One region of the Micromonospora sp. NPDC051006 genome, then DNA from elsewhere that is predicted to be linked to it. Evidence: riboswitches for the same ligand, from Rfam matches in the RefSeq annotation. Region 1 holds a riboswitch; the other holds the start of a gene.
The links. A riboswitch is a leader RNA that binds a small molecule or an ion and turns the genes downstream of it on or off. The one in region 1 is predicted to bind S-adenosylmethionine.

Region 1 (9,744 bases):
GTTGCACGCCTTCGCCGAGGCGCTCGGCGCTCCCCGGCGCGGCTTCGACCGGGACCACTACGACATTCCGGCCGACCGCTTCGCGATGGCGGTCTGGCTGGGGGCACGGGTGGTGCCCAGCCGGGAGCTGGTCCGGCTGCTCCGCGCGGCCGGGCTGCGCCGCCCCAAGCACCTCGTCCGCGCCGAGGCACGCTCGGCTACGCCGGACCGGGCGTCGGCCGGGACGCCGGACCGGTCAGCGCGGTCAGCTCCCGGTGCAGGTTCGCCCGAGCCGGCCGCTCCCACCGCGCGGCCAGCGGTGGCAGGCGGAACAGCGCCGGCAGGGCGAGCAGCCCGCTGAGCACCCGGGCGCGGCCGACCCGGAAGTCCGGATCGGGCACGTGGGCGTACTCCCGACGGATCGCGGCGGCATAGCGGTCGTACGCCGGCGGGGAGGTGGCCAGCACGGCCAGGTCGGCGTCGCAGAGCAGCGCGCCGTCGGCGTCGTCGGTGGCCACCTCGTGCCCGGCGGTGAGCAGCACCAGCCGGCGGACCTCGGTCACCGCGGCGGCCGGCAGCCCGAGCCCGGCCAGCAACCGGTCGGCCAACTCGGCGCTGTCCCGCTCGTTGGCGTCGCCGGAAGCGCGCGGGTCGTAGATGGCGTCGTGGCACCAGGCCGCCAGCCGGACCAGGTCCGGACGCCCGGCCAGCCCGGCGTACGCGTCGACGACGTCGAGCACGGCGCTCAGGTGGTCGACGGTGTGGTAATGCCGGTGCGGCTCCCGCCACCGGCGCAGCAGCTGCTGCCCGGTGTCGGTCAGCCCGGCGGGATCGGTTGCTCCGGCGTCCCGCGCCGCCGCCCGCCACCGGTCGAGAAGGTCAGCCACCCGTCGAGTGTGCCGCACCGCGCTCCCGCCGTAACGCCGAGGATTCACCCGGCCCGGCGCGGGTAGTACCCGCCATGGCCGTGGCCCGGGGGAGCAGACGTCCGTCTTTTCTACGCCGTGCCGGCCTGCGGAACGGCCGGCTGGCCGACATCGACAGCGCCCGCATCGCCGAGGCGATGGACCAGGTGCGGGACCGGAGCAAGGCGACGCTGCACGATCGGCTGCACCGGGTCCGGATGGCCGCGGGGCTCGCGGTGCAGGCCGGGCTGGCGGCCGCGCTGGCCTACCTTGTCTCGCACCGGCTGCTGGGCAACCCGCAGCCGGTCTTCGCGCCGATCTCCGCCGTCGGCACCCTGGCCGCCTCGGTCGGCCAGCGCTTCCGACGGACCGTGGAACTGATCGTCGGCGTGGCGATCGGGGTGGGCATCGGCGATCTCCTCATCCACCTGCTCGGCACCGGCGCGTGGCAGCTCGGGGCGGTGGTCACGGCGGCCATCCTGCTGACCATCTTCGCCGGGGCGAGCGTCGCGATCGTGATCCAGGCCGCCGCCACCGCCGTGCTGATCGTGACGTTGAGCCCCTCCACCCAGGATCTCGAGATCCCCCGGTTCATCGACGCCTTCGTCGGCGGCGGGATCGCGCTGCTGGTGACGGCGATCCTGCTGCCGCTCAACCCGCTCCGGGTGATCAATCGCGCCGCCCGGCCGGCGCTGGACCTGCTCTCCGCCCAGCTCGACGCGACCGCCGAGGGACTGCGCACCCTGGACCGGGGCAGCGTGCAGCGGGCCCTGGACCGGCTGCGCAACAACAAGGAGGAGCTGGCCAACCTCGCCGAGGCGATCGAGGGGGCGAAGGAGACGGCCACCCTCTCCCCGGCCCGCTGGCACCGACGCGACGAGCTGACCCACTACGCCGAGGCGGCCGACCCGATCGACCGGGCGATGCGCAACAGCGGCACGCTCATCCGCCGCTCGGTCACCCTGATCGAGGACGAGGAACCGGTCCCCGGACCCATGCCGGACGCCATCTCGCACCTGGCCGAGTCGGTCCGCCTGCTCAAGCACGAGTTCGCCGTGGGTGACGAGCCGGAGCAGTCCCGGGAACGGTCGCTGCGCGCGGTCAGCGAGGCCGGCCGGGCGTACGCCGAGGGGGTCGGCTTCTCCGGCAGCGTGGTGATCGCCCAGGTGCGTACCACGGCGAGTGATCTCCTGGTCGCCTCCGGCATCGAACAGGACGAGGCGAACCGCTTGATCCGGAAGTCCTTCGGCGAACAGGAGGCACCCCGGGGCGGTGGGCCCGAGCCGGACGAGAGCGGACCGAAGCAGCCCACCGCACCCCCGGTCGGCTGACCGGCCCGGGGCGCGTCCGCCGGGGTCAACCGAGAGTTGCCAGCGCCGCCAGGAGCCGGTCGACGTCCGCCGTCGTGCTGCCCAGGCCGATGCTGGCCCGCAGCGCGGTCGGCGGCAGATCCCGGCGGCCGGTACGGGCCGCCGCCTCGGTCAGCAGCCGCCGGGCAAGCGGGTGGGCGCAGAAGAGCCCGTCGCGCACCCCGATCGCGTGCCCCCGGGCCAGCTCGGCGGCGACCTCGGCGGAATCCCGGCCGGCGACCACGAACGAGACGATGCCGACCCGTGGCGCGTCCGGGCCGAAGGTGCGCAGCTCCACCACGTGCGGCAGCGCGGCGAGCCCGTCCCGCAGCCGGGTCAGCAGCCGCTGCTCCCGGCGGTGCAGCGCGGCCCGATCGGCGTCGGCGAGGGCGGCGCAGACTGCGGCCAGGGCGACCGCGCCGAGCAGGTTGGGCGTACCCGCCTCGTGCCGCGCCGGCCCGAGCGCCCAGCTCACGTCGTGGGTGGCCGCCCCGACCCGGCTGGTGGCGCCGCCACCGGAGAGGTACGGCGGCGCCGCGTCCAACCAGTCGGCCCGCCCGATCAGCACACCGGCGCCGAACGGGGCGTAGAGCTTGTGGCCGGAGACGGCCAGGTAGTCGACGTCCAACTCGAGCAGGTCGACCGGGGCGTGCGGGGCGAGCTGCGCGGCGTCCAGCGCGATCCGGGCCCGGTGCCGCCGCGCCACCCGGGCCAGCTCGGCGACCGGCCAGCGCTCTCCGGTCACGTTGCTGGCCCCGGTCACCGCGACCAGCACCGGAAGCCCCGGGTTGGCGTCCCGCCGCAGCTCGGCGAGGGCCGCGTCCAGGGCCCGGACCGCCTCGCCACTGTCGGCCGGCACGGGCAGCCGGACCGAGCCGCGCGGCCAGGGCAGCAGGTTCGCGTGGTGCTCGCCAGCGAAGGTGACCACGGTGGTGCCGGGCGGCAACGCGCGACCGAGCAGGTTGAGCGCGTCGGTGGTGTTCCGAGTGAAGATCACGTGGTCGTCGCTGCGGGCGCCGAAGAAGTCGCCCACCGTCTGCCGGGACCGCTCGTAGGCGAGCGTGCAGCGACGGGAGAGCGCGCCGGCGCCGCGGTGCACGCTGGCGTACCAGGGAAGCAGCTCGGCCACCGCGTCGGCCGCGACACGCGCGCACGGCGCGGTGGCCGCGTAGTCGAGGTTGATCTCGCCGGGCACGCCGAGCACGTCGAGCGGCCCGACTGCGGCGGGAACGGTCGCCGGAGCGGGCAGTGCGGGCACGAGGGTGACGGACATGGCAGAACCTCCCGGGGCCGGGACCCCGGGTGCACGTCGGGACGGGGTCCGCGCTTGCCCGGCTCACGAATCGGGGCCGGGCCCGGTCATCACCCGGGGCACCCCACCGCGAACTCGACGAGGGTTGCCGGCCAGCAAGCCGGGGCTTGACGCTGGCGCTCGTGACCTGTCCGCAGCATAGCGGCCGCCGATGCGACCGAACCAGCCGGCCGGGGATGGCTACGCTGACCGCATGGCCGACACCCCGCCCGGCGGAGCCCTGCCGTCGCCGACCGCGCCTTCCGCCCCGCCCGCGCCCGGTGCCGCGCCCCGGATGCCGCTGCGCCGGCTCGGCTGGCGACGGTTCCTGGTGCTCGCCGCGGTGGTGCTCTTCATCGCCGCCTGCGCGACCTTCATGGCCTTCACCCTGGGCGAGAGCCTCGGCGCCCAGGCGCTGCTGATCGGCCTGGTGGCCGCCATCCTGCCGGTGCCGGTGCTGGTCGGGTGCTTCCTCTGGCTCGACCGGTACGAACCGGAACCGCTGAAGTACCTGGTCTTCTGCTTCACCTGGGGCGCGTTCGTCTCCACCGCCGCCGCGCTCACCGTGAACGAGTTCGCCGCCCGCCGGTTCGACGACTGGGGGCTGCCGTCCGCCCTCACCAGCGTGCTCGTCGCGCCGTTCGTCGAGGAGTTGACCAAGGCGCTCGGGCCGATCCTGCTGCTGATCTTCCGGCGCCGGGAGTGGTCGGGGATCACCGACGGCCTGGTCTACTGCGGGCTCTCCGCGGTCGGTTTCGCCATGGTGGAGAACATCCTCTACCTCGGCGGCTACGGGTTCCGGACCGGCGTGGAGCAGTTCGGGCCGGCGACCGGCGCCCAGCAGGTCATCGCCATCTTCATCGTCCGGATCCTGCTCTTCGGCTTCGCCCATCCGCTCTTCACCTCGATGACCGGGGTGGGGCTGGGCATCGCCGCGCGTACCGCCGACCGCCGGGTCCGGGTGCTGGCCCCGATCGCCGGCCTGCTGCTGGCCATGATGCTGCACGGCACCTGGAACCTGCTGCCGACGCTGACCCAGGCCACCGGCCAGGCGTTCATCATGCTGTACGGCTTCATCGGGGTGATGGTGCCGATCTTCTTCGGCACGGTCGGGCTGGCGGTCTGGCTGCGCGCCTGGGAGGGGCGGCTCACCGAGCGGACCCTGCCGGACTACGTCCGTGCCGGCTGGCTGAGCCCGCCCGAGGTGGCGGCGCTGAGCAGCCTGGGCCGCCGGCACGCGGCGCGGGCCTGGGCGCGCCGGGTGGCCGGCGACGGCGGAGTCAAGGCGATGCGTGGTTACCAGTTCGCCGCCACCCGGCTGGCGCTGCTGCGCGACGGCTCGCTGCGGGGCCTGGACCGCCGGCCGGTGGACCGGGAGCGGACCGCGCGGGAGGAACGGGAGTTGCTGGACGCGATCACCGCGTACCGGTCGTTCTTCGCCGGTCGCGATCCGCAGGCCCCCGCCGGGGTGTGGGACGGGAACCGCTACCACCTGCGGTTCCCGGACGGTTCGCAGCGGCCGGTGGACCCGCCGGAGGAGCCGGTGGTGCCGATCCCGGTGGTGCTCGCCGCGCCGCCGCCGGCGCACCCGGTCGGTTATCCGCCGCCGGGCTGGTACGGCCCGCACCCGGGCTGGCCGGGGCGTTTCTGAAGGAAGGGCGCTGGTTTCCGGGCGGCGCCGCCGTGCGGAGCCGGCGCGCCGACCGGGCGGCGCGCCGGTGTTCCGCGTGCGCGGCCGGTTCGGCGCGGCGGCCGGGCGCGGCCGCTCGGCGTCGCGGGATCGGTGCGGGCCGGCCGGTCAGGCCATCAGGCCGGTGAGGAAGTCACCGAGCCCCTGGAACATCGCCATGAGGCCCGCGCCGATCGCCTTGAACGTCGCCGCCGCGCCGTCCGGCCGGAACGCCATGAAGTAGATCAGGAATCCGATGAAGCCCCAGAAAAGCAGCTTCCTAATCCACTCGGGCATCGTCCCTCCCCAGGGCGGTGGTGCGGCTGGCTTCCCGGCCGGGGGCGGTGCAAACGACGCCCGCGACGGCAACGGCGGAATCTTCGCCGTAGGCGAGGCGGGTACGCCTGGGGTGCGGACCTAGAGGTACAGGCCGGTGGAGTCGTTCTCGACCCGTTCGGCGGCGACGGCGTGCACGTCCCGCTCGCGGAGCAGGACGTAGCCCCGGCCGTGCAGCTCGACCTCCGAGCGGTCGTCCGGGTCGAAGAGCACCCGGTCGCCGGAGACGATGGAGCGGACGTTCGGACCCACTCCGACGGCGGTCGCCCACGCCAACCGCTTACCCACGGCCGCGGTCGCCGGGATCACGATGCCGGCGGTCGAGCGTCGCTCGCCCTCGCTGCCATCCATCCGGACCAGCACCCGGTCGTGCAGCATGCGGATCGGCAGGCCGGAGTCGAGATTGTCGTGGGCGGTCACGCCGCAGACGCTACCGTGTGGTCCGGTCAACGCCCGCCGGTGGTTACCGAGGTGGTGACGGGGGCAATGGATGGCGGAACTGCCCTACTGTGGTGCGGTCCGGCGTATGCTGTCCGACCTGTCGCCGTGGGCGGACCGGTCGTCTTGCCAGGAGGTGCGCTTGAGCCGCTTCGAGCGGATACGCGAGCGGCTCGGCCGCGCGTACCAGTCGGGACGGGACTCCGTACGGTCCGGCCGGGACCGGACCGAAGACCCGCCGGAGGTGGCTGGAGTGGCCTCACCGACCTCGCCGGGGCCGGTGGCGCCGCCGACGGCGACGGTGGTCGGCGCCCCCGCCCCCGCGGCGATGCACACCTCCACCGCCAGCCGGGACGACGCCGACGTGCCACACGCGCTGCGGATCGCCGCCGCCTGGTCCTGGCGGTTGATCGTGGTCGGCGCGGTGGCCTGGGCGCTGCTGATGATCGTCAGCACCATCAAGATCGTGATCATCCCGCTGGCCATCGCGTTGCTGCTCTCGGCGCTGCTGGCGCCGGCGGTCGGCTGGCTGCTGCGGGCCCGCTTCCCCCGCTCGTTGGCGACCGCGGTGGTGCTGGTCGGCGGCCTGGCCGCGGTGATCGGCACGTTGACCCTGGTGGTGAACGAGTTCATCCAGGGGGTGCCGGAGCTGAGCGAGAAGTCCTCGGAGGGCGTCCGGCAGATCCAGAACTGGCTGAAGACGGGCCCACTGCACCTCTCCGACACCCAGCTCGACCGCTACATCGACGAGGCGCAGCACTGGATCAACGGCAACACCCAGCGGTTCACCAGTGGGGCGCTCAGCACGGCCGCCACGCTGGCCGAGGTGCTGACCGGCACCATCCTGGTGCTCTTCGCGACGTTCTTCTTCCTCCGCGACGGCAACCGGATCTGGCGCTTCCTGGTCCGGCTGCTGCCGGTGGCCGCCCGGTGGAAGGTCGACGACGCCGGCCGGGCCTCCTGGGCGACGCTCGGGGCGTACGTCCGGGCGACCGTCCTGGTGGCCTTCATCGACGCGGTCGGCATCGGCATCTTCCTGGTCATCTTCGACGTCCCGTTCGCCTTCCCGCTGGCCGCGCTGGTCTTCCTCGGCGCGTTCATCCCGATCGTCGGCGCGGCGCTCTCCGGCGGCGTGGCGGTGCTGGTCGCGCTGGTCGACAGCGGCCCGGTGACCGCGCTGATCATCCTCGGCGCGGTGGTCGGTGTGCAGCAGCTGGAGGGGCACGTGCTCCAGCCGCTGATCATGGGTCGGGCGGTGGCCATCCACCCGCTCGCGGTGATCATCGGTATCGCCGCCGGCGTGGTGCTCGCGGGCATCACCGGCGCGCTGGTCTCCGTACCGCTGATCGCGGTGCTCAACACGGCGGTCCGCCGGCTCGCCGCCCGCACGGTGCCGGACACCCCGCCGGACGCCGTGGTGGTCGCCTCCCAGGCGCCCTGACGCGACCCCGGATCCGACGCCGGGCCTCGTGCCCGGCGTCGGGCAGCCTCAGGCCTTGGCGAGGCGCTCCAGGGCGCCCCGGGCGACGTCGGGCCGGGTGGTGTACCAGAACGGGGGCAGCGAGCGGCGCAGGAACGGCCCGTAGCCGCGGGCCGTCTCCAGCCGCGAGTCGAGCACCGCGACCACACCCCGGTCGCCGGTCGCCCGGATCAGCCGCCCCACCCCCTGAGCGAGCCTGATCGCCGCGATCGGCACGCTGACCGCGGCGAAGCCCGACCCGCCACCGGCGTCCACCGCGGCGGACCGGGCCGCCGCCAGCGGCTCGTCGGGGCGGGGGAAGGGCAGCCGGTCGATCACCACCAGCTGGCAGGCGTCGCCCGGCACGTCGACGCCCTGCCAGAGCGACATCACCCCGAACAGGCAGCTGGACCGCTCCTCGCGGAACCGGCGGACCAGCAGCGGCAGGGCCTCCTCGCCCTGGAGCAGCACGGGCAGGTCGGTCCGCGCGCGGACCAGCTCCGCCGCCTGCTGCGCGGCCCGCCGGGAGGAGAAGAGCCCGAGAGTACGCCCACCGAGCGCTTCGACCAGCGAGAGCAGCTCCTCGCCGGCCGCGTCGGGCAGGCCGGAGACACTCGGGCGGGGCAGGTGCGCGGCGACGTAGAGGATGCCCTGCCGGGCGTAGTCGAACGGCGAGCCGACGTCGAGCGAGCGCCAGCCCGGCCCGCTGCTGGCGGGGATCAGCGCACCCGGTCGTCCGCCCGGCTCGGCACGGCTCGCGCCCGTCGGCGCGCCGTTCGCGCCCGCGCCCGGCGTGCCCGCTCCGGGGCGGCCGGTGGAGGCGGCCAGCGCGGCGGCGGCGGGCGAGGGCGGGGCCGGGGTCGGGGCGTCCAGCCCGAGCGCCCGGGCCACCGTGTCGAACCGGCCGCCCAGGGTCAGGGTGGCGGAGGTGGCCACCACGGTGCGCTCGTCGTAGAGGTGGGTGGCGAGGGTCCCGGCGACCGAGAGTGGCGCCACCACCAGCGCCCGACGGGAGCCGTTGTCGGGCTTCTCCACCCATGCCACGTCGTGCTCGCTCTCCTCGAGCAACCGCTGCGCCGTGGTGGAGAGCTCGTCGAGCACCGCCTTGGCCTGCTGCTTGCGTACCGGATCGGGGTCGTCCGCCTTGATGTCGCCGATCCCGTCGAGCGCGGCGCGGGTGGCCGCGTCGAGCAGGGTGCACGCCTCGCGCAGCGGCGCGGGCAGCCCGGCGGTGATCCGCCCGGCCGGCGCCTCCGCCAGGCCGACGGCGAGGGCGTCGCCGGCGGCGGTGAGCGCGTCGGCGGTCTCCGGTCGCAGCAGCGGCCGGGCCCGGCGGGTGGACCGGTCGATCAGCTCCGGCACCAGCTCGGCCTGGGCCGCCGAGGAGACCCGGTCGGCGAGTTCGTGCGCCTCGTCGACGATGAGCAGCTTGTGCGGCGGGACGATCTGCCGCCCGGCCAGCATGTCGACCGCGAGCAGGCTGTGGTTGGTCACCACGATGTCGGCCTCGCGGGCCCGGGCCCGGGACGCCTCGGCGAAGCACTCGGCGCCGAACGGGCAGCGCCCCGCGCCGACACACTCCCGGGCCGGCATCGAGACCAGCCGCCAGGCCTGGTCGTCGACGCCCGGGTCCAGCTCGTCCCGGTCGCCGGTCTCGGTCTCGGACGCCCAGTCGCGCAACCGCTCGACCTGCTTGCCGAGCCGGCCCGCCTCACCGAGCCACTTGCCGGCGGCCGGGCGGGCCGCGGGCGCGTCGAAGAGCGTGTCCTCCGGCTCCTCCTCGGTCGAGTTGTCCAGCCGGGCCAGGCACAGGTAGTGGTGCCGACCCTTGAGCACGGCGTAGGTGGGCCGGCGGCCCAGCAGCGGCTCGACCGCGTCGGCGAGCCGGGGCAGATCGTGCTCGACCAGCTGGGACTGCAGGGCCAGGGTGGCGGTGGAGACCACCACCGGCCCGTCGACGGTCAGCGCCGGGGCGAGGTAGGCCAGCGACTTGCCGGTGCCCGTGCCGGCCTGGACCAGCAGGTGCTCGCGGGACGACACGCATTCCTCGATCGCCGTCGCCATCTCCTGCTGGCCGGGGCGGGCGGCGCCGCCCGGCACCGCGCCCACGGCGGCCGCGAGCAGTTCCGCGCCGCTCGACCGGGCGCCCCGGCGCCGGCCGGAGCGGGCCGACGGGGTGCTGGATCCGGTGGCGGCGCGGGGCGGAGTCACCGTGCGACGGTACCCGTCGCCGCCGACACCGGCCGCGCCGCTCCGCCGCGTGGCGTGCGCCCGGTGCGGAATTCCAGCCTGCCCGTCCGGTTACGGCGGCGCTACGA
Region 2 (9,744 bases), on a different contig from region 1:
CCCGATCTCCTCCAGCGGGATCCGCACGGTGGTCAGCCCCGGATTGACGTCGCGCAGGGTGGCGATGTCGTCGAAACCGGCGATCGCCATCGCGGCGGGAAGATCGAGCCCCCGATCACGCAGCGCGGCCATCGCGCCCACCGCCATCACGTCGTTGACGGCGAACACGCAGCTGACGTCGGGCGAGAGGTCGAGCAGTTGCTGCATGGCCTGGTAGCCGCCGTCCCGGGTGAACGGCCCGGGCACCACGTGCTCCGGGGCGAGCCGGGCGCCCCGGCGGGCCAGCGCCTCCCGGAAACCGGTCACCCGCTCGGTGGCGGTGACCAGGTCGCCCGGACCGGAGAGCACCGCGAACCGGCGGTGCCCGAGATCGTGCAGCGCCTGCCCGAGGTCGCGCGCGCCGGCGTGGTTGTCGATCGAGATGGTGTCCACCGGGAGGCGCGGCTGGCTGACCGCCACCGCCCGCCCCCCTTCGGCCTCGAACGCGGCGAGCTCGTCGGCGAGCCGATCGGTGGCGGCCCGGTCGTCGGTGCGACTGCCCACCACGATGACGACGCTGGCCCAGTGCCGGCGGAACGCGCCCACGTAGTCGGACTCCGCCCGGGGCCGGCGCTCGGTGCTGGCCATGGTGACCAGCAGCCCGTGCGCCTCGGCCTCCCGCATCACCCCCGCGGCCACCGCGGAGAAGTAGGGGTCGGCGATGTCGTGCAGCGACAGGCCGACGATGTTGGTCCGGCCGCGGGCCATCGCCTGGGCGTGGGCGTTGGGGGAGTAGCGCAGCTCGGCCGCGGCCTGCAGCACCCGCTCGCGCAGCTTCTCGCCGACCACCCGGTTCGCGCTGCCGTTGAGGGCGCGGGAGGCGGTGGCCAGCGACACGCCGGCGCGGCGCGCCACGTCGTGCAGCGTGACGGAACCGGTCACGAAACCGTTCCTTCCCGAACTCGACCGCGGGCGGAAATCGCTTACCGCCAGCGTAGGAAGCGGTCGATCACCTCGTCAAACCCGTCGTCCGGCCGGTGGCCCGGATCCGCGTGGCCGAGCGCCCGTTCCCGCCGTCGACCCACCGGTGCGGCGGGGGCTTGCACGGGTGCCGGGCTCTGCCATACCGTCTCGGTAAGCGCTTTCCAAGGAGGTTCGTCGATGGCCGGTCGCAAACTCGGAGTGGTGATGAACGGGGTGACCGGCCGGATGGGCTACCGGCAGCACCTGCTGCGGTCCGTCCTCGCCATCCGGGAGCAGGGCGGCGTGCCGCTCTCCGACGGCACCCGGGTGCAACTCGAACCGCTGCTGGTCGGCCGCAACGAGACCAAGCTGCGCGAGATCGCCGAGCGGCACGCGCTGCCCCGCTGGACGACCGACCTGGACTCCGCGCTGGCCGACGCCGACTACCCGGTCTACTTCGACTCCCAGCTGACCCAGGTCCGGGAGAAGTCGCTGATCAAGGCGATGGACGCCGGCCGGCACGTCTACACCGAGAAGCCCACCGCCGAGTCGCTCACCGGGGCGCTCGAGCTGGCCCGGCACGCCCGGCGGGCCGGGGTGAAGAACGGCGTGGTGCACGACAAGCTCTACCTGCCCGGGCTGATGAAGCTCAAGCGGCTCGTCGACGGCGGCTTCTTCGGCCGGATCCTGTCGGTGCGCGGCGAGTTCGGCTACTGGGTCTTCGAGGGCGACTGGCAGCCGGCGCAGCGGCCCAGCTGGAACTACCGGGCGCAGGACGGCGGCGGCATCGCGCTGGACATGTTCCCGCACTGGAGCTACGTGCTGGAAAACCTGTTCGGCGCAGTACGGGCGGTCACCGCCCGGGTCGTGACGCACATCCCTGAGCGCTGGGACGAGCAGGGCCAGCGCTACGACGCGACCGCCGACGACGCCGCGTACGCCATCTTCGAGCTCGACGGCGGCGTCGTCGCCCAGGTCAACTCGTCCTGGGCGGTCCGGGTCAACCGGGACGAGCTGGTGGAGTTCCAGGTCGACGGCACCGACGGCAGCGCGGTCGCCGGGCTGCACCGCTGCCGGGTCCAGCCACGGGCGGTGACCCCGAAGCCGGTGTGGAACCCGGACCTGGTGGAGACCCAGGTGTTCCGCGACCAGTGGCAGGAGGTGCCGGACAACGCCGTGCTCGACAACGGCTTCAAGGCCCAGTGGGAGCAGTTCGTCCGGCACGTGGTCGAGGACGCGCCGAACCCCTACGACCTGCTCTCCGGCGCCCGCGGAGTGCAGCTCGCCGACGCCGGGCTGCGCTCCTCCCGGGAGGGCCGCCGCATCGAGCTGCCGGAGCTGACCGCATGAGCGAGCGCAGCGGACCAGTCCCCGGGCACCGTGCGCCCGGGCCGCACGCCGGCACCGACCGACGCAGGGTGCCGGCGTGAGCGCGACCGTGCGGCTGCCGCGCGCCGACGGGTCGTGGGAGCAGCGCCGCCTCGCCGATCCGGCCCGCTGGCAGCGGCCGGCCGAGCCGCTCACCGCCCGGATCGCGTTCGCCGCCGCGCACGTGGTGGCTGACCCGCTGGGCGACAACGTGCCCGGCGCGCCGGCGGTGGTGGACTGGGAGTCCACTCTGGCGTTCCGCCGGCACCTCTGGTCCTACGGGCTCGGGGTGGCGGAGGCGATGGACACCGCCCAGCGCGGCATGGGGTTGGACTGGGCGGCCACCCGCCAGCTCATCGACCGCAGCGCCGCCGCCGCCCGCGAGGTGGGCGGCCGGATCGCCGCCGGCGCCGGCACCGACCACGCGCCGGCGGACCTCACCTCCCTGGACGACGTCACCGCCGCCTACGAGGAGCAGATCGAGATCGTCGAGGCCAGTGGCGCGCAGGTCATCCTGATGGCCAGTCGGCAACTGGCCCGGCTGGCCCGTGGCCCGGAGGACTACGCCAAGGTGTACGAGCGACTCCTCGGTCAGGTCTCCCGCCCGGTGATCCTGCACTGGCTGGGGCCGATGTTCGACCCGGCGCTGCACGGCTACTGGGGCTCGGCGGAGGTCCCGGCGGCCACCGCCGCGTTCCTCGACGTGATCGGGCGGCACGCGGGCAAGGTCGACGGGGTGAAGGTGTCGCTGCTCGACGCGGAGCACGAGCGGACGCTGCGGTCCGCCCTGCCGGCCGGGGTGCGCCTCTACACCGGCGACGACTTCAACTACCCGGAGCTGATCCGGGGCGACGGCACGCACCACAGCGACGCCCTGCTCGGCGTCTTCGCCGCGATCGCGCCAGCCGCGTCGGCGGCCCTGCAGGCCCTCGGCCGGGGCGACCTGGCGAGCTACGACGCGGCCTTCGCACCGACGCTGCCGCTGGCCCGGCACATGTTCGCCGCCCCGACCTGGTACTACAAGACCGGCGTCGCCTTCCTGGCCTGGCTCTGCGGCCACCAGCCCGGCTTCACCATGGTCGGCGGCCTGCAGAGCGCCCGGGGCGTCGTCCACCTGGCCGAGCTGGCCCGGCTCGCCGACGACGCCCGGCTGCTGCCCGACCCCGACCTGGCCGCCGCCCGGCTGCGGGCCTTCCTCGACGTCGCAGGGGTGCCGCGATGACCGCCACGGGTGGTCCGGCACCATCCACCGCGGACACCACCGTCGACGGCCCCGCGCCGGCATCTCCGGACACCACCGTCGACGTGCCCTCCGGTCGGGCGGCCGTCGAGCCGACCCCGGTGCCGGGCGACCCGCGGCTGGCCCGGCTCTCGCTCAACCAGAAGACCACCGACCGGTGGTCGGTCGCCGAGGCGGTCGCCGGCTGCGTACGGGCCGGCCTGCCCGCGATCGGGTTGTGGCGCGAACCCGTCCAGGCGATCGGCGTACCCGCCGCGGCCCGGCTGGTCGCCGACGCCGGCCTGCGGGTCTCCTCGCTGTGCCGGGGCGGGTTCCTCACCGCCGCTGATCCGGCGGCCCGACGCCGCGCGCTCGACGACAACCGGCGCGCCATCGACGAGGCCGCCGGGCTGGGCGCGGAGTGCCTGGTCATGGTGGTCGGTGGCCTGCCCGACTCGTCCCGCGACCTGGCCGGCGCCCGGGAGCGGGCCGCCGACGGGATCGCCGAGCTGGCCCCGTACGCGGCGCGGCACGGGGTGCGGCTCGGGCTGGAGCCCATGCATCCGATCTTCTGCGCCGACCGCGGGGTGCTCTCCACCCTCGGCCAGGCGCTCGACCTCGCCGAGCGGTTCCCCGCCGATCAGGTCGGCGTCGTGGTCGACACCTTCCACGTCTGGTGGGACCCGGACGTGCTGGGCCAGATCCGGCGGGCCCGGGCCCGGATCGTCAGCTTCCAGGTCTGCGACTGGATCACCCCGCTGCCGCCGGACGCCCTGCTCTCCCGGGGCATGATGGGCGACGGGCACATCGACTTCCCGCTGCTGCGCCGGGCCGTCGAGCAGGCCGGCTACCAGGGGGACGTCGAGGTGGAGATCTTCAACGCCGAGGTGTGGGCGGCCGACCCCGAGGCCGTCGTCGCCACCATGGCCCGCCGCTACGTCGGGCACGTGTTGGCGGACTGACCGGCCCGGGGTTCAGAGCACCTGGTCGAGGAAGCGGCGCAGCCGCGGGTGCTCGGCCGCCTCGAAGATCGCGGCCGGCGGCCCGGCCTCCAGCACCACCCCACGGTCCATGAAGGCCACCGTGTCGGCGACCTCGCGGGCGAAGCCCATCTCGTGGGTGACCACCACCATGGTCATGCCGCCGGTGGCGAGGTCCGCCATCACCCCGAGCACCCCCTTCACCAGCTCCGGGTCGAGCGCGCTGGTCGCCTCGTCGAAGAGCATCACCTGCGGCTGCAACGCCAGCGCTCGGGCGATCGCCACCCGCTGCTGCTGGCCGCCGGAGAGGTGCGCCGGTCGGGCGTCGGCCTTGCCGGCCAGCCCGACGAGGTCCAGCTGGGCCCGGGCCACCGCCACCGCCTCCTCCTCGCTCAGCCGCTTGATCCGCCGCAGCGCCAGGGTGACGTTGCGCAGCACGCTCATGTGCGGGAAGAGGTTGAACTGCTGGAAGACCATGCCGATCCGCTGCCGCAGCGCGTCCGGGTCGTCGGCCAGAACACTGCGTCCGTCCAGCAGCACGTCGCCGCGGTCCGGCTCGATCAGCCGGTTGATGGTCCGCAGCAGGGTGGACTTGCCCGACCCGGACGGGCCGATCACGCAGGCGGTCGTGCCGCGCGGCACGTCCAGGTCGACGCCGCGGAGCACCTGGTTCGCCCCGAAGGCGAGGTGCCCGTCGCGGACACCCAGGCTGACCGAGGTGCTGGTGCTCGTGGTGTCGGTGCTCATCGCTGACTCCCTCCCGCCGCGCCGGGCAGCGTCAGGTCCATGTCGGAGGCGTCGTCGGTCGGCGGGGCGCCCGGGCGGCCGTGTCGCAGCCGCCGGTCGATCGCGTTGACCACGTGCGTCAGCGGCACGGTCAACGCCAGGTAGAAGAGCCCCGCCAGCAGCAGCGCGGACTCGTTGCCGGTGGTGGCGGCGTAGTCCTGGCCGATCCGGAACAGCTCCCGCTCGCTGGCCACCAGGCCGAGGAAGTACACCAGGCTGGAGTCCTTGATCAACGCGATGAGCTGGTTGACCCAGGCCGGCAGGACCCGTCGTACGCCCTGGGGGATGATCACCATCCGCATCGACTCGCCCCAGGAGAAGCCGAGCGCCCGCGCGCCCTCCAACTGGGCCGCCTCCACCGACTGGATGCCCGATCGGAAGATCTCACCGATGTAGGCGGCCGCGATCAGGGAGAGCGCCAGGATGCCCAGCGGGTAGGGGTTCGGGCCCCAGACCTGCATGCCGAGCGGCGCCAGCCCGACGCCGATCAGCAGGATCGTCGCGGCGGCCGGCAGGCCCCGGAACACGTCGGTGTAGACCCGCGCCGGCCAGCGCAGCCAGCGGGTGCGGGAGATGCCGGCGATGGCCAGCAGCATGCCCAGCACCGAGCCGAGCAGGGCGGCGGAGACCGCCAGGATCAGCGTGTTGGGCAACCCGACGGTCAGCATCTCGGGCAGCGCCTCGCGCATCGATTCCCAGTCGAAGAAGGTCTCCCACAGGGTGCGCAACGGATCCATAGTCGCCTCTCCTACCGCCCCGCTCGTCGTCTCGTACCGTCAGGACGCGGCCGACGCCGACGGCGCCGCCGGAACCGCCACCGTGCCGCTGCCCGGCTTGAAGTCCGCCGGCACCGGGCGGCCCGGGTAGTACTGGGCCTGCAGCCGGCTCCAGGTGCCGTCGGCGATCACCTCGTCGAGGGCCTTGTTCAGCGCCTCGCGCAGCTTGTCGTTCCCCTTCGCCACGGCGTACGCGGTCGGCGCCGGGCTGAGCTGCTTCGCGGCCACGGAGATCTTGCCCCCGCTGTCCGCGGCGGACTTCTCACCGATCTCGGCCGGGGCGATCCAGGCGTCGGCGGTGCCGGCCTTGAGCTGGTTGATCGCGCCGTTGTAGTCCGGCACCCGCACCGGGTTGAGCTGCTTGCCGGTGGCGTAGTCGTCCTGCACGGTGCCCTGTACCACCACGACCCGCTTGCCGCTGAGCTGGTCGAAGCTGGTGATCGGGGAACCGGCCGGAACGTCGAGTCCGAAGTAGCCGAAGTCGTAGCCGTTACCGAAGTCGACGGTCTTCTTGCGCGCCTCGGTGATCGTGATCGAGGAGCTGCCGACGTCGAACTTGTGGTTGTTGACCTGGGCGAGCAGCGCGGAGAAGTCGGTACCGACGAACTCCACCTTCAGGTTGATCTTCGCGGCGACCGCGCTGAGCAGGTCGTTGTCGAAACCGGTGAACTTGCCGTCCTTCAGGTACACGTTCGGCGGCGCGTCGGTGAGCGTGCCGGCCCGCAACACGCCGGGCTGGAGCAGCTCGTACGGGTTGTCCGCCGCGCTGGACGAGGCGTCGTCGCCGCAGGCGGTGAGGGCGGCGGCGCCGAGGAGTGCGGCCACGCCGAGGGCGGCCACCCGGGTCAGGGCAGGAAGAGATCGCACAGGTGTCTCCGAATGGTGTCAGCGGCGGGGCACGGGCGTGCGCCGCCGACGGTGCGCCCGATGGGCGTACCGCGGGATCGATCAGGGGAGCGGGGGCGGGCGCCTCAGCGCGAGGGGCGACACGCGGCGCTGCAGACCCACATCATGTCGACGTGGCGGCGCCGGGTCAGGGCCACCGGCGCGGGCGACGGGACCGACGCGGCGACCGGAGGAGTGCTGGTGCGGATCATCATGGTTCTCCTGGGTCGGGTTGACCTGGGAACCAGGCCACGCTTGCACCGGAGGTTGCTCCGATGCCTGGTCTTCACCCGGGGCACCCCACCGCGGAGGAGGGTTGCCGGCCAGCGAGCCGGGGCTTGACGCTGGCGCTCATGACCTGCGCCGAGGCTAGCAGGGCGGTACGGGGCATCGTCCACCCGTTATGACCACGCTCACCCGGGCCGGCCGCGCCGGAGCGGGTCACGCGCCCGAAGCCGGGCGAATCGCCCACCGGGCGTGGGCGGCGGTGACACCATCACCGGATGGTGGACGCACCGCCGAGCCTGCGGCGGCGCGGAGGCAGAGGTCGGGTGCTGAGCGGGACCGCCGAGCGGTGAGCCGAAGTCGGCCGCCGTACCTGGTGCGCAGGCCCGCTGACCGTCAGCGCGAGGGGCACGCGGAAGCGCCGGCGCCGGTCGGCGCCGGCGCATCGGCCGCCGGGGGTCCGTCCCGGCCCCCCGGGTGCGGGAGCCGGGACGGGTCATCGGTCAGAACGTGGAGACGTTGAGCAGCTTCTCCTGGACGCCGTCCGGGTCGCCGGCCGGCCAGTTGTACGCGGTGGTGCCGGCCCCCTGCAACGCCGACTTCACCGCGCCCGGCGAGGCGCTGGGGTGGGTGGCCTTGTAGAGGGCCGCGCCACCGGCGACGTGCGGGCTGGCCATCGAGGTACCGGAGATGGTGTTGTAGCCGGCGCCCTTCCAGGTGGAGTAGATGCAGACACCGGGCGCCATCAGGTCGACGTCCGCGCCGAAGTTGGAGAAGTCGGCGATGGTGTCGTCCATGTCGCTGCGGCAAGTGGCCGCCGCGCCGCCGCCGGGCACGCCGTTGAAGTCGGCCAGGGCGCTGACCGTGATCACCTCGTCGTACGCCGCGGGCACGTGGTTGGCCGCGTTGTCGGTCTCGTTGCCGGCCGCCACCACGTAGGTCACACCGGCCGCAACGGAGCGGCAGATCGCCTCGTGCATCGCGTCCCGGTTGGTGCCGCAGGCGCTGTCCGTGCCCGAGCCGCCGAGGCTCATGTTGGCGACCTCGATCTCGCTGGCATGCGCGGTCACGTAGTCGATGCCGCAGATGATCGCGGAGAACGACCCGCTACCCGCGTTGTTCAGTACCCGGACCGGCCAGATCCTCGCGCCCGGGGCCACGCCGACCACACCGGCGCTGTTGTCGAGCGCGCCGATCGTGCCGGCGACGTGCGTGCCGTGGCCGTTGCCGTCGTCGGCGCTGTTGCCGGTGGAGCAGTTCTTGGCGCCGGTCGTGTAGACGTTCAGGTCCGGGTGGTCCAGGTCCACGCCACTGTCGATGACGGCGACGTCCACGTTGACCCGCTCGTCCACGCCATTGATCTTCGCGGTGGGGCTGAGCTCGGCGTCGGCCCGGTTGATGCCGGTGGGCGTGGTCTGGGCGTCAGTGCTGACCACCCCGTCGGGCTGGACGAAGAGCACCCGGGAGTCGCGGGCGATCCGGGCCGCGGCGGTGGGGCTCATCCGGGCCGAGTAGCCACGCAGGGCGTGCTCGTAGACGTACCCGACGCTCGCGCCGCGGGCCCGCGCGTGCTCGGCGGCGACCGACGGCGAGTCGGCGCCGGCGCGGAGGACGACGATGTAGTCGCTGGCCGCCTCGGCGGGGGCGGCGGTGGCGCCGCTCGCCGCAGCGGCGGCGACGACGATGCCGGTGAGCATCGCGACGCCCAGGGATCTGCGCATGGGGTTCCTCTCCACAGCGGTAGGTGGGCGGTTGGCCCAGGGCGAGGTTGGCCGATGGGAGCGGGCTCGGACCAGATGCAACAGCCATCCGTTATGATAAATACATCAATAGGATGGAAAAGCCGCACAACGGCGGACCCGACGTCGCGGACGGCGGGCGTGGAACTCCTGCCCGGTTATCGGCGATCGGGGCGATGGCGTTTCATCGCCGGCCGCTTGGTGGCGCACCCGGGGTTGGTTACCGTCGAGCCAGCCACAGCGAGAGAGGTCCGCGAGCGTATGGAGACACCGGATCGCGACGTCGTCCGGCGCGCCGCGGCCGGTGATCCCGACGCCGTCGCCCGGGTGCTCGCGCTCATCAGGCCGATCGTGGTCCGCTACAGCCTGGCCCGGCTCGGGCAGGTCGGCGCCGGCGGGGCCACCGCCGAGGACGTCGCGCAGGAGGTCTGTCTCGCCGTGCTGCGCGCGTTGCCCCGTTTCCAGGACCAGGGCAGGCCGTTCCTCGCGTTCGTCTACGGCATCGCCGCCCGCAAGGTCGCCGACGTTCTGCGCGCGGCGAGCCGGGATCGCGCGGAGACCGTCGCCGAGGTGCCGGACGCGCCCGACCCCACTCCCGGCCCGGAGCACCGGGCGCTCACCGCCGACCTCGGCGGCTGGCTGGCCGGGCTGCTGGCCCAGCTTCCGGCGACCCACCGGGAGATCCTGGTCCTGCGCCTCGCGGTCGGCATGACGGCGGACGAAGTCGGTACGGTGCTGGGCATGACCGGAGGTGCCGTCCGGCTCGCCCAGCACCGCGCCCTCACTCGACTGCGCGCCCTCGCCGGCGACACTTTCGCCCGGGT

Region 2: it holds a riboswitch for S-adenosylmethionine, as region 1 does, so the genes downstream of both, ACIBBA_RS15670 (ABC transporter substrate-binding protein) here and ACIBBA_RS02150 (aminotransferase class V-fold PLP-dependent enzyme) in region 1, are expected to answer to the same signal.

Annotation. Positions count from the first base shown of each region.
Region 1 covers NZ_JBITFP010000001.1:443,969-453,712, reverse strand. The annotation lists partial or broken gene ACIBBA_RS02165 (DUF4031 domain-containing protein) at 1-136, shown strand, start outside; gene ACIBBA_RS02160 (metal-dependent phosphohydrolase) at 198-866, opposite strand; gene ACIBBA_RS02155 (aromatic acid exporter family protein) at 947-2,215, shown strand; gene ACIBBA_RS02150 (aminotransferase class V-fold PLP-dependent enzyme) at 2,241-3,506, opposite strand; SAM riboswitch class IV at 3,552-3,673, opposite strand; gene ACIBBA_RS02145 (PrsW family intramembrane metalloprotease) at 3,697-5,175, shown strand; gene ACIBBA_RS02140 (hypothetical protein) at 5,323-5,490, opposite strand; gene ACIBBA_RS02135 (GroES family chaperonin) at 5,611-5,907, opposite strand; gene ACIBBA_RS02130 (AI-2E family transporter) at 6,110-7,408, shown strand; gene ACIBBA_RS02125 (ATP-dependent DNA helicase) at 7,457-9,637, opposite strand.
Region 2 covers NZ_JBITFP010000008.1:113,270-123,013, reverse strand. The annotation lists gene ACIBBA_RS15700 (LacI family DNA-binding transcriptional regulator) at 1-921, opposite strand, end outside; gene ACIBBA_RS15695 (Gfo/Idh/MocA family protein) at 1,141-2,292, shown strand; gene ACIBBA_RS15690 (dihydrodipicolinate synthase family protein) at 2,369-3,532, shown strand; gene ACIBBA_RS15685 (sugar phosphate isomerase/epimerase family protein) at 3,652-4,491, shown strand; gene ACIBBA_RS15680 (amino acid ABC transporter ATP-binding protein) at 4,504-5,256, opposite strand; gene ACIBBA_RS15675 (amino acid ABC transporter permease) at 5,253-6,032, opposite strand; gene ACIBBA_RS15670 (ABC transporter substrate-binding protein) at 6,072-6,938, opposite strand; SAM riboswitch class IV at 7,203-7,315, opposite strand; gene ACIBBA_RS15665 (S8 family peptidase) at 7,685-8,902, opposite strand; gene shbA (RNA polymerase sigma factor ShbA) at 9,182-9,744, shown strand, end outside.